2 regions of the Variovorax sp. genome follow, and region 2 is predicted to be linked to the other one. Evidence: riboswitches for the same ligand, from Rfam matches in the RefSeq annotation. Region 2 holds a riboswitch; the other holds the start of a gene.

Region 1 (4,404 bases), 2.9 Mb from region 2:
ATGACCTCGATGGTCTGCGGATGGCAGTCGCCCGACACCAGGAACACGTTGCTCTTGCTTTTCACGCTGCGCTTGGCGAGCGTCATGGCTTCGGCTGCCGCCGTGGCTTCGTCGAGCATCGATGCATTGGCGATGGCCATGCCCGTGAGGTCGCACACCATCGTCTGGAAGTTGAGCAGGGCTTCCATGCGGCCCTGCGAGATCTCGGCCTGGTAGGGCGTGTAAGCGGTGTACCAGGCGGGGTTCTCGAGGATGTTGCGCAGGATGACGCCCGGCGTGTGCGTGCCGTAGTAGCCCTGGCCGATGAAGTTCTTGAACACCTTGTTCTTCGACGCCATCGCCTTCAGCTCGGCCAGCGCGTCGGCTTCGGTCACGGGGGCCGGCAGCCGCATCGGCCGCGCGCGGCGGATGGCCGCGGGCACGATGCCGTCGATGAGCTCCGAGCGCGTTTCCGAGCCGATCACCGGCAGCATGCGCGCCTCGTCCGCCGCATCGATGCCGATGTGGCGGGCGAGAAATTCTTCGGCGTTCTCTAGTTCTTGCAAAGAGGGAAGGGCGGGAATCGGCATGGCGGTGAGGGCTCGGGAGGAAGGGGGCTCGGAAGAAGAATCAGGCGATCAGGATTCGGCCGCGAACTTGTCGTAGCTGGCGGCGTCCAGCAGGGCGTCGAGCTGCGCGGGCTCGCTCAGCTTGACCTTGAAGAACCAGCCGGCGGCCAGCGGGTCGCTGTTGGCCAGCGACGGGTCGGCGCGCAGGGCTTCGTTGACTTCGGTGATCTCGCCCGACACGGGCATGAACACGTCGGCGGCGGCCTTGACCGACTCGACGACGCCGGCAACTTCGCCTTGCGCGAAGGTCTTGCCGACTTCGGGCAGGTCGACGAACACCACGTCGCCCAGCGCGTCCTGCGCATGCACGGTGATGCCGACGGTGGCCGCGTCGCCTTCGGCCGACACCCATTCGTGGTCCTTGGTGTACTTGATGCTCATGAGAAAACTCCTCGTGGAAAAAATGAATCGGGGTGCAGAGCCTAGCCGGGTCTGCCGCGTTCAGCCGCGGTAATAGCGGGTCGGCACGAAAGGCATGGTCGAGACTTCCATGGGCACCGGCTTGCCGCGCACGATGGCCTGCACGCGGGTGCCGGGCGCGGCGAAGGCGGTGGCCACGTAGCCCATGGCGATGCAGCGGTCGGCCGTGGGGCCGAGCAGCCCGCTGGTGACGATGCCGATGTCCTGGCCTTCGAATGACTGCAGCACCGTGCCGTCGCGCACAGGAATGCGCTCGAGCGCCACGAGGCCCACGCGCTTGCGCTTCAGCGTGTCGTGGTCGGTGTGGCCGGCGGTGCCCGCCGTGGCGGCGGCAAGCTGCGCGAGGATCTTCGCGGCGCCGGGGAAGCCGCCTTCGCGCGCGCCGCCCGCGCGGCGCACCTTCTGCATCGCCCAGTTGAGCGAGGCCTCGACCGGCGTGGTGGTGGTGTCGATGTCGTTGCCGTAGAGGCACAGGCCGGCCTCGAGCCGCAGCGAATTGCGCGCGCCCAGGCCGATGGGCTTGACCTCGGGCTGGGCCAGCAGCAGGCGGGCAAGTGTTTCGGCATCCTTGGCGGCCACCGAGATCTCGAAGCCGTCTTCGCCGGTGTAGCCGCTGCGCGTGACGAAGGCGGGAAGGCCGCCGATCTGCACCGCGCCGCCGGTCATGAACACGAAGCGCTCGATGCCGGGCGACAGGCGCGCCAGCGTGGCCGCGGCCTGTGGGCCCTGCAGCGCGAGCAGGGCGTGGTCGGGCAAGGGCTGCACTTCGCAGCGGGCGCCGATCTTCTGCTGGATGTGGGCGATGTCGGCCGCCTTGCAGGCGCCGTTGACGATCACGAAGAGCGAGCCGTGGCCTTCGTTGAAGAACATCAGGTCGTCGAGGATGCCGCCTTCGTCGTTCAGCAGCAGGCCGTAGCGCTGCTTGCCGGCGGGCAGGTCGATCACGTCGACGGGCATCAGGGTTTCGAAGGCGGCCGCGGCGTCGGGGCCGACGAGGCGCAGCTGGCCCATGTGGGAGATGTCGAACAGGCCGGCCGCGTCGCGCGTGTGCTTGTGCTCGGCCATGAGGCCGGCGGGGTACTGCACCGGCATGGAATAGCCGGCGAAAGGCACCATGCGGGCGCCGAGCTCCACGTGAAGGTCGTGCAGCGGCGTCTTGAGAAGTTCGGTAGCGGGTGCGGAGGAAGCGGCCACGGGGCACTCCAAAGGGGCAGACAAAATCCATGACGCAAGCCATGGGCCACCCCTGCTGTCCGCTTTACCTGAGAGATTCGCCCCACGATCGGGGTTTGCTCCTTCGGTGGGCCGCTGCGCCGTTTGCGGTACGGCGGCCTCTCTCCAGCAAGGAAACGCCGGTGTTCGCCGGCGCCTTGTCAGTCCTTTTGCCTGAGCGTTCGGGAAACCCCTGCGCCTTCGGCGGCCCCGGCTTGCGGGGCTCTCTCCTGACTCTGCTGAGTGTAGTTGATGCGCGGCGGCGTTCGGGGCGAGTGCGCGGTTCCAGTCAGTGCACGACTTCAGCCGGCGGCAGCAGCTTGTCGATCCGCTCGCGCAGCGACTCGGCGCGCTCGGGGCCGGCGGCTTTCTCTATTTCGCTGAGCATCAACGCGGCGATGGTCAGCATGGCCTCGCGGTCGCGGGCTTCGCGCAGGGCGTCGCGCATCTGCAGTGCGAACTTGGGATCGCGGCGCACGAACATGCGCTCGCAGATGTCGAACAGGAACATGCGCGTGGTGGCCAGGGAGCGCTTGCCGTCGAAGGTGTCGGCCGAGGTGGCGATCTGGATCGGCTCGGTAGCGGGGATCGGTGCGGGCTGGGCGGGCGCCGGGGCAGGGGGCGCGGCTTGGGGGGCAACCGCGACGTTCGGGGTTTGCAGATAGCCGCGCTGCACCAGTGTCTGGATGGCCTGCTCGGCTTCGTCGCGGGTGCTGAACAGCGGGCTGAAGTCGGTCAGCGAGCGCCGCCCGTCGGCCATGAGCAGCAGTGCGCGTTCACGCTGGCTGAGCGTGCGCTGTCCGCCCTGGAGTTCGTCGCGCGCCTTGTCGGTCTTGGTGGGAAACATGGCAGCCACAGCTTTCGGAGATCGAGGGCAGCAGCATCGTTGCAAGCGGTGACATCTTCATGAACCCTTTTCGCTTACGGAAATGGCAGTTTCCCCACACGATTTCCCGCTACCGTCACGGCCTCGCCCGGCGGTATGCTCCGGCACCGCGGAGGGGCCCACCACATGCTTCCCATCGTCTTTGCACTCATGGCGACAGTCCTGCTGCTCGTCTGGATGGGCTTTTTCATGATGGGCTCGCTGCCGCTGCTGATCCTCAAGCACGACACGCCGCTGGACTCGCGCTTCATCCGTGGCCTGTTCAACGTGTATTACCTCGCGATGATGCTGACGGGCAGCGCGGCGGCGCTTTGCTACGCCTGGTCCGGCCGGGCGGTCTTTGCCGTGGGCATGGCCTTCATCGCTGGCCTGGCCTTCTCGCTGCGCTGCTGGCTGATCATTCCGCGCATGGACCTGCTGCGCGGCACGATCCCGGCGGTCGACGTTTCGGCCCGCCGGTTCCGCCAGCTTCACATTGCCGGGATGGCGCTCAACGTGGTGCAGCTGGGCACCGTGGCCTGGGCCCTGACGAAGCTGGGGCTGTGAGCCTTCAGCCGCCCGCGCTTTCCTTGCGGATCAGCCACTGGTTGCCCACGCGCTGCAGCTCCAGCGTCTTGCGGCCCGTCTCCTTCAACTTGTCGGCGCGGTAGACCTGCTTGAACCTGGCGCTCGCGGACTGTCCGTTGACGCTGATGACGAGGTCTTCGATGCCCACGCTGATGCTCGACTTGTCCGCGATGCGCGCGCGCCGGTCGGTCTCCCAGCGCTTGCGGTCCTGGTTGCGCGGCGGCGTGAAGTCGGGCGCGTAGGCGGCGAGGTAGCGGTCCGCGTCGCGGGCCGACCAGGCCGCGGCCCAGGCGCGTACGGCAGCCTCGACTTCGGCGATGCCGACCGTGGGAGCGGGTACCGCTGCCTCGGTGGCGGACGGCGTGGCCGGCGCGGCCGGCGACGCGCCGAATGCGGCCGTGGTCAGCAGCAGTCCACCGGCGAGCAGGCAGGTCGTCAAGGATCGGTTCATGGCGCAGTTCCCTCTTTGTCAGTTATAGGCGTCGAATCCGACGCCGATTCTGGCAGTGAACGAACGTGCCCGCGGTGCTCAGGCGGCCGCGCCCTCCACCTCGGCCGGCACCGCCTGCATCGACCGGTTGCGCAGCCTCAAGGCCAGCACCGTCGCGACGCAGAGCACGCACAGCACCGTCGTGAGCGTGACGCCGAGGCCGCGCGCATCCGACAGCATGCCGAACAGCGGCGACACCAGTCCGCCCACCGACAGCGCCA
Region 2 (4,404 bases):
GGCACCTGTGGGCGCACCGAATTGGTCGTCGATGACGGTCAGCTTGTCGCGCTCCTTGGCCAGGCGCAGCATGGTCTTGGCAAAGTTGCCGCCGCGTGCCGCGTACACCCAGCTTGTGCGGAAGATCAGGTGGCGCGGGCAGTGCTGCGCCACCAACTGCTCGCCTTCGAGCTTGGTCTGACCGTAGACGCTGAGCGGGCCGGTCGCGTCGTCTTCCTTCCAGGGCTTGCTGCCGCTGCCGTCGAAGACATAGTCGGTCGAGTAGTGCACCATCAGCGCGCCGATCTGCTGGGCGGCTTCGGCCACCACGCCGGGCGACGTGGCGTTGAGCTTGCGCGCGAATTCGGGTTCGCTCTCGGCTTTGTCTACTGCGGTGTGCGCCGCGGCATTGACGATAACGTCCGGACGCACCCTCAGCACGGTTTCCGCAAGCTGATCAGGACGGTCGAAATCCGCTGGGAAGTCGGTGCTGTCGGAACCGAGTGCCAACAAATTACCTAGCGGCGCGAGGCTGCGCTGCAGTTCCCAGCCGACTTGGCCGCCCTTGCCCAGCAGCAGCAGCTTCATGCCGTGGCCTTTGCGTCGTACTGCTTTTCCACCCACTCGCGGTAGGCGCCGCTTTGCACGTTGCGCACCCATTCGCTGTTCGCGAGGTACCACTCGACGGTCTTGCGAATGCCGGTGTCGAAGGTCTCGGCAGGCTTCCAGCCGAGCTCTGCTTCGAGTTTGCGCGCGTCGATGGCGTAGCGGCGGTCGTGGCCGGGGCGGTCGGTGACGTAGGTGATCTGTTCCTTGTAGGGCTTGCCGTCGGCCTTGGGGCGCAGCTCGTCCAGCAGCGCGCACACGGTATTGACGATCTCGATGTTCGGCTTCTCGTTCCAGCCGCCCACGTTGTAGGTCTCGCCCAGTTTGCCGGCCTCGAGCACGCGGCGGATGGCGCTGCAGTGGTCCTTCACGTAGAGCCAGTCGCGCACCTGCATGCCGTCGCCGTACACAGGCAGCGGCTTGCCAGCGAGCGCGTTGACGATCATCAGCGGGATGAGCTTCTCGGGGAAGTGGAACGGGCCGTAGTTGTTGGAGCAGTTGGTGGTGAGCACCGGCAGGCCGTAGGTGTGGTGCCAGGCGCGCACGAGATGATCGCTGGCGGCCTTGCTGGCCGAGTAGGGGCTGTTGGGCTCGTACTTGTTCTCTTCGGTGAAGGCCGGGTCGGTCTTGGAGAGCGAGCCGTAGACCTCGTCGGTCGATACGTGCAGGAAGCGGAAAGCGGCTTTCTGATCGGCTGGCAGCGCGCTCCAGTGGCCACGCACGGATTCGAGCAGGCGGAAGGTGCCGAGCACGTTGGTCTGCACGAAGTCTTCGGGACCGTGGATCGAGCGGTCCACATGCGACTCGGCGGCAAAGTTGACCACGGCACGCGGCTTGTGCTCAGCCAGCAGGCGGTCGACCAGGGCGCTGTCGCCGATGTCGCCCTGCACGAAGATGTGCTTCGGGTTGTTCTTGAGCGACGCGAGCGTCTCGAGGTTGCCGGCGTAGGTCAGCTTGTCGAGGTTCACGACAGGCTCGTCGCTGGTAGCGATCCAGTCGAGTACGAAATTGGCGCCAATGAAGCCAGCGCCGCCGGTAACCAAGATCATGGGGTCCCCTGAATGTTGAAAGTCATCGCCGTGTCGCAATGAACCTTAACGTTCGATTATCCCATTGGGCCAATTGACGGAAACACAAGACGTTACCGTTCTTCCCTCGCCGTGTTTACAATCGTTCGCGATACCGCAGGAGAGCGGGCCACCCCGGTGGCCCTACCGAAGGCGCAAACTCCCATAAACGCTCAGGTCGGCCCGACGAAGTCTTGTATTTCGGCAAGGGGTCAGTACTGCATCAACTGAAACGCCGTCTGGAGAGACGCCACTTCACGTGGCGCACCGAAGGAGCAAATTCGTTGCAATGGCGCAACGAATGAATCTCTCAGGTACCGAGGACAGGGGGAGCGGCAACTTGGACAGCGGTCGTCCGGTTGCTTGCTATTAATTCAATAGTATTCACCATCGCCCGCCGTTCAAGCGCAGCACCTCAAAGGTACTTGAAATGCGCGTGATCGTTCTTGGCGCCGGCCTGCTCGGCGTGACCTCGGCTTACTACCTCCAGCAACTCGGCCACGAAGTGACCGTGATCGACCGGCAGGCCACCCCGGCCGCCGAAACCAGCTTCGCCAACGGCGGGCAGATCTCCGTCAGCCATGCCGAACCCTGGGCCAACCCCAGCGCGCCTCTCAAGGTGCTGCAGTGGCTGGGCAAGGAAGATGCCCCGCTGCTGTTCCGCATCCGCGCCGACATGCGCCAGTGGCTATGGGGCCTGCAGTTCCTGCGCGAATGCACGCCGGCGCGCACCCGCCACAACATCGAGCAGATCGTGCGTCTTGGCACATACAGCCGCTCGATGTTGCAACAGTTGCGCCGCGACACCGGCATTGCCTACGACCAGCGCACCCAGGGCATCCTCCATTTCTATACGACGCAGAAGGAGTTCGACGGCGCCCTCGCGCCCGCCGAGCAGATGCGCGCCCTGGGCTGCGAGCGCCAGGTCATCTCGGCAGACGAGGCCGTGAAGATCGAGCCCGCCCTCGCCCACATCCGCCCCAAGCTGGCTGGCGCGACCTACACGGCCGAAGACGAGTCTGGCGATGCCAACCGCTTCGCGCGCGAGTTGTCCCGGCTCGCGGCAGAAGCCGGCGTGAAATTCCTGATGAGCCACACCGTCACCGCCCTGCGCGAGGCCGGCGGCAGCATCGATCACGTGGAGGTCACCGATGTCGAAGGCCGCTTCCAGCGCATCCGCGGCGATGCCTTCGTGATGGCGATGGGCTCGCTGAGCCCGCTGCTTGCGGCGCCGCTGGGTATTCGCCTGCCGATCTATCCGGCCAAGGGCTATTCGGTCACGCTGCCCGTCAAGGACGCGTCCAAAGCCCACCAGGTCTCGCTGACCGACGACGAATTCAAGCTCGTGTTCTCGCGCTACACCTCGGAATCCGGCGACCGCCTGCGCATCGCGGGCACGGCCGAACTCAACGGTTACGACCGCGACCTGAACCGCGTGCGCTGCGAAGCCATCGTGCGCCGCGTCGAAGAGCTGTTCCCCGGCGCCGGCGACACCACGCAGGCCCAGTTCTGGACCGGCCTGCGTCCCGCCACGCCGAGCAACGTGCCGCTGATCGGCAAGACCAAGCTCGCGAACCTGTTCCTGAACACCGGCCACGGCACGCTCGGCTGGACGCACGCCTGCGGCTCGGGCAAGTCGATCGCGCGCATCGTGAGCGGGCTGGCGCCGGAGGTCGATTTCGCGTTCACGGGAATGCCGGCGCCGCAGCCGCGCGTGCTGCAACCGGCGTGATCGGCGGCTGAAAGGCGGTCAGTCGTTGGCCGTGAACACCGTCAGCACCCCGGTATACCCATACAGGTGGTGCCGCGCGATCTCCCCGGCGGCGAAGAACCCGACCAGCGGCACGTCGCCCAGCGCGTGCCGCACGATCTGCAACTCGGCGCCCGGCGCGCCGAAATGCGGCCCGCCACGCCCGGAACAGCTCACGTACACCGCTCCCGCGATGCGCCTTGCCGGATGCGGCGCCGCCTCGGCCTCGCCCGCCGCCACGGCGCGCGCGGTGGCCAGCGTCTGCTCTTCCGGCTCCAGCTCTTCACGGATCTCGGCGCAGATACGCATCAGGTCCAACCGCGCCGCCTGCGCATTGCGGCGGCAGAAGGTCAGGCGCATGCCGGCTTCGGCCGTGTCGGCAATCGCGATGCCGCGCCGCGTCGGGTCGAGCCCGATGATGTGGCGCACCAGCACGTCGGCGCCCAGGTCGCCGGTGCGGCGGATGCCGTCGCTGCCCGCGTCGGCCAGACCGACCAGCGTGTTGCGCACGGCGTCGATGGCTTCCTGCGGCCGCTCCAGCGACACCTGCAGATCGGCCAGCAGCACGTCGAGCGCGGGTTCGCCGTCGAGCCTGAGCAACAGGTTGCCGTCGGCCTCCGTGATCTCTCTCTCGCGCACCGCGCCCGAGCGCAGCGGCTGGCAGCCCTGCGTGACGCGCGACACCAGCCGCACGCCGTCACCGAACACCACGCCCGACAGGCCGCCTGAAAACACGCCCCCCGCAGCCCCGTGGCCGCGGATGTTGCCGTTACCGCCGATCGCGAACTGCAGCGCGCCGCCACGGCCCGACGAGAGCCCGCCGAACAGGTAGCCGGTGTCGGTGCGGCCCGCCATCTCGGCGATCAGCTCGGTCAGGTCCGGCGTGGCCGGATCGGCGTGCACCAGCGCGGTATGGGCCTCAAAGCCGCTCATTTCGGAGTTGCCCAGCGGCGCGACGCCCGAGAACACGCGGTACTGGTCGCTCGGCAGCGCGCAGAGCAT

What was found. Region 2 has a riboswitch for glycine ahead of ACQY8B_RS20540 (D-amino acid dehydrogenase). Riboswitches for the same ligand answer to the same signal wherever they lie in the genome.
Region 1: another riboswitch for glycine. It lies ahead of gcvT (glycine cleavage system aminomethyltransferase GcvT); the one in region 2 lies ahead of ACQY8B_RS20540 (D-amino acid dehydrogenase).

The regions. Positions count from the first base shown of each region.
Region 1 covers NZ_OZ257247.1:1,439,938-1,444,341, forward strand. Annotated here, with positions in the region: gene gcvP (aminomethyl-transferring glycine dehydrogenase) at 1-569, opposite strand, end outside; gene gcvH (glycine cleavage system protein GcvH) at 618-989, opposite strand; gene gcvT (glycine cleavage system aminomethyltransferase GcvT) at 1,050-2,222, opposite strand; glycine riboswitch at 2,268-2,380, opposite strand; glycine riboswitch at 2,393-2,483, opposite strand; gene ACQY8B_RS07035 (hypothetical protein) at 2,530-3,087, opposite strand; gene ACQY8B_RS07040 (hypothetical protein) at 3,253-3,672, shown strand; gene ACQY8B_RS07045 (L,D-transpeptidase Cds6 family protein) at 3,677-4,144, opposite strand; gene ACQY8B_RS07050 (MFS transporter) at 4,223-4,404, opposite strand, start outside.
Region 2 covers NZ_OZ257247.1:4,366,290-4,370,693, forward strand. Annotated here, with positions in the region: gene rfbD (dTDP-4-dehydrorhamnose reductase) at 1-567, opposite strand, end outside; gene rfbB (dTDP-glucose 4,6-dehydratase) at 564-1,634, opposite strand; glycine riboswitch at 1,761-1,864, shown strand; glycine riboswitch at 1,882-1,989, shown strand; gene ACQY8B_RS20540 (D-amino acid dehydrogenase) at 2,083-3,384, shown strand; gene ACQY8B_RS20545 (FIST signal transduction protein) at 3,403-4,404, opposite strand, start outside.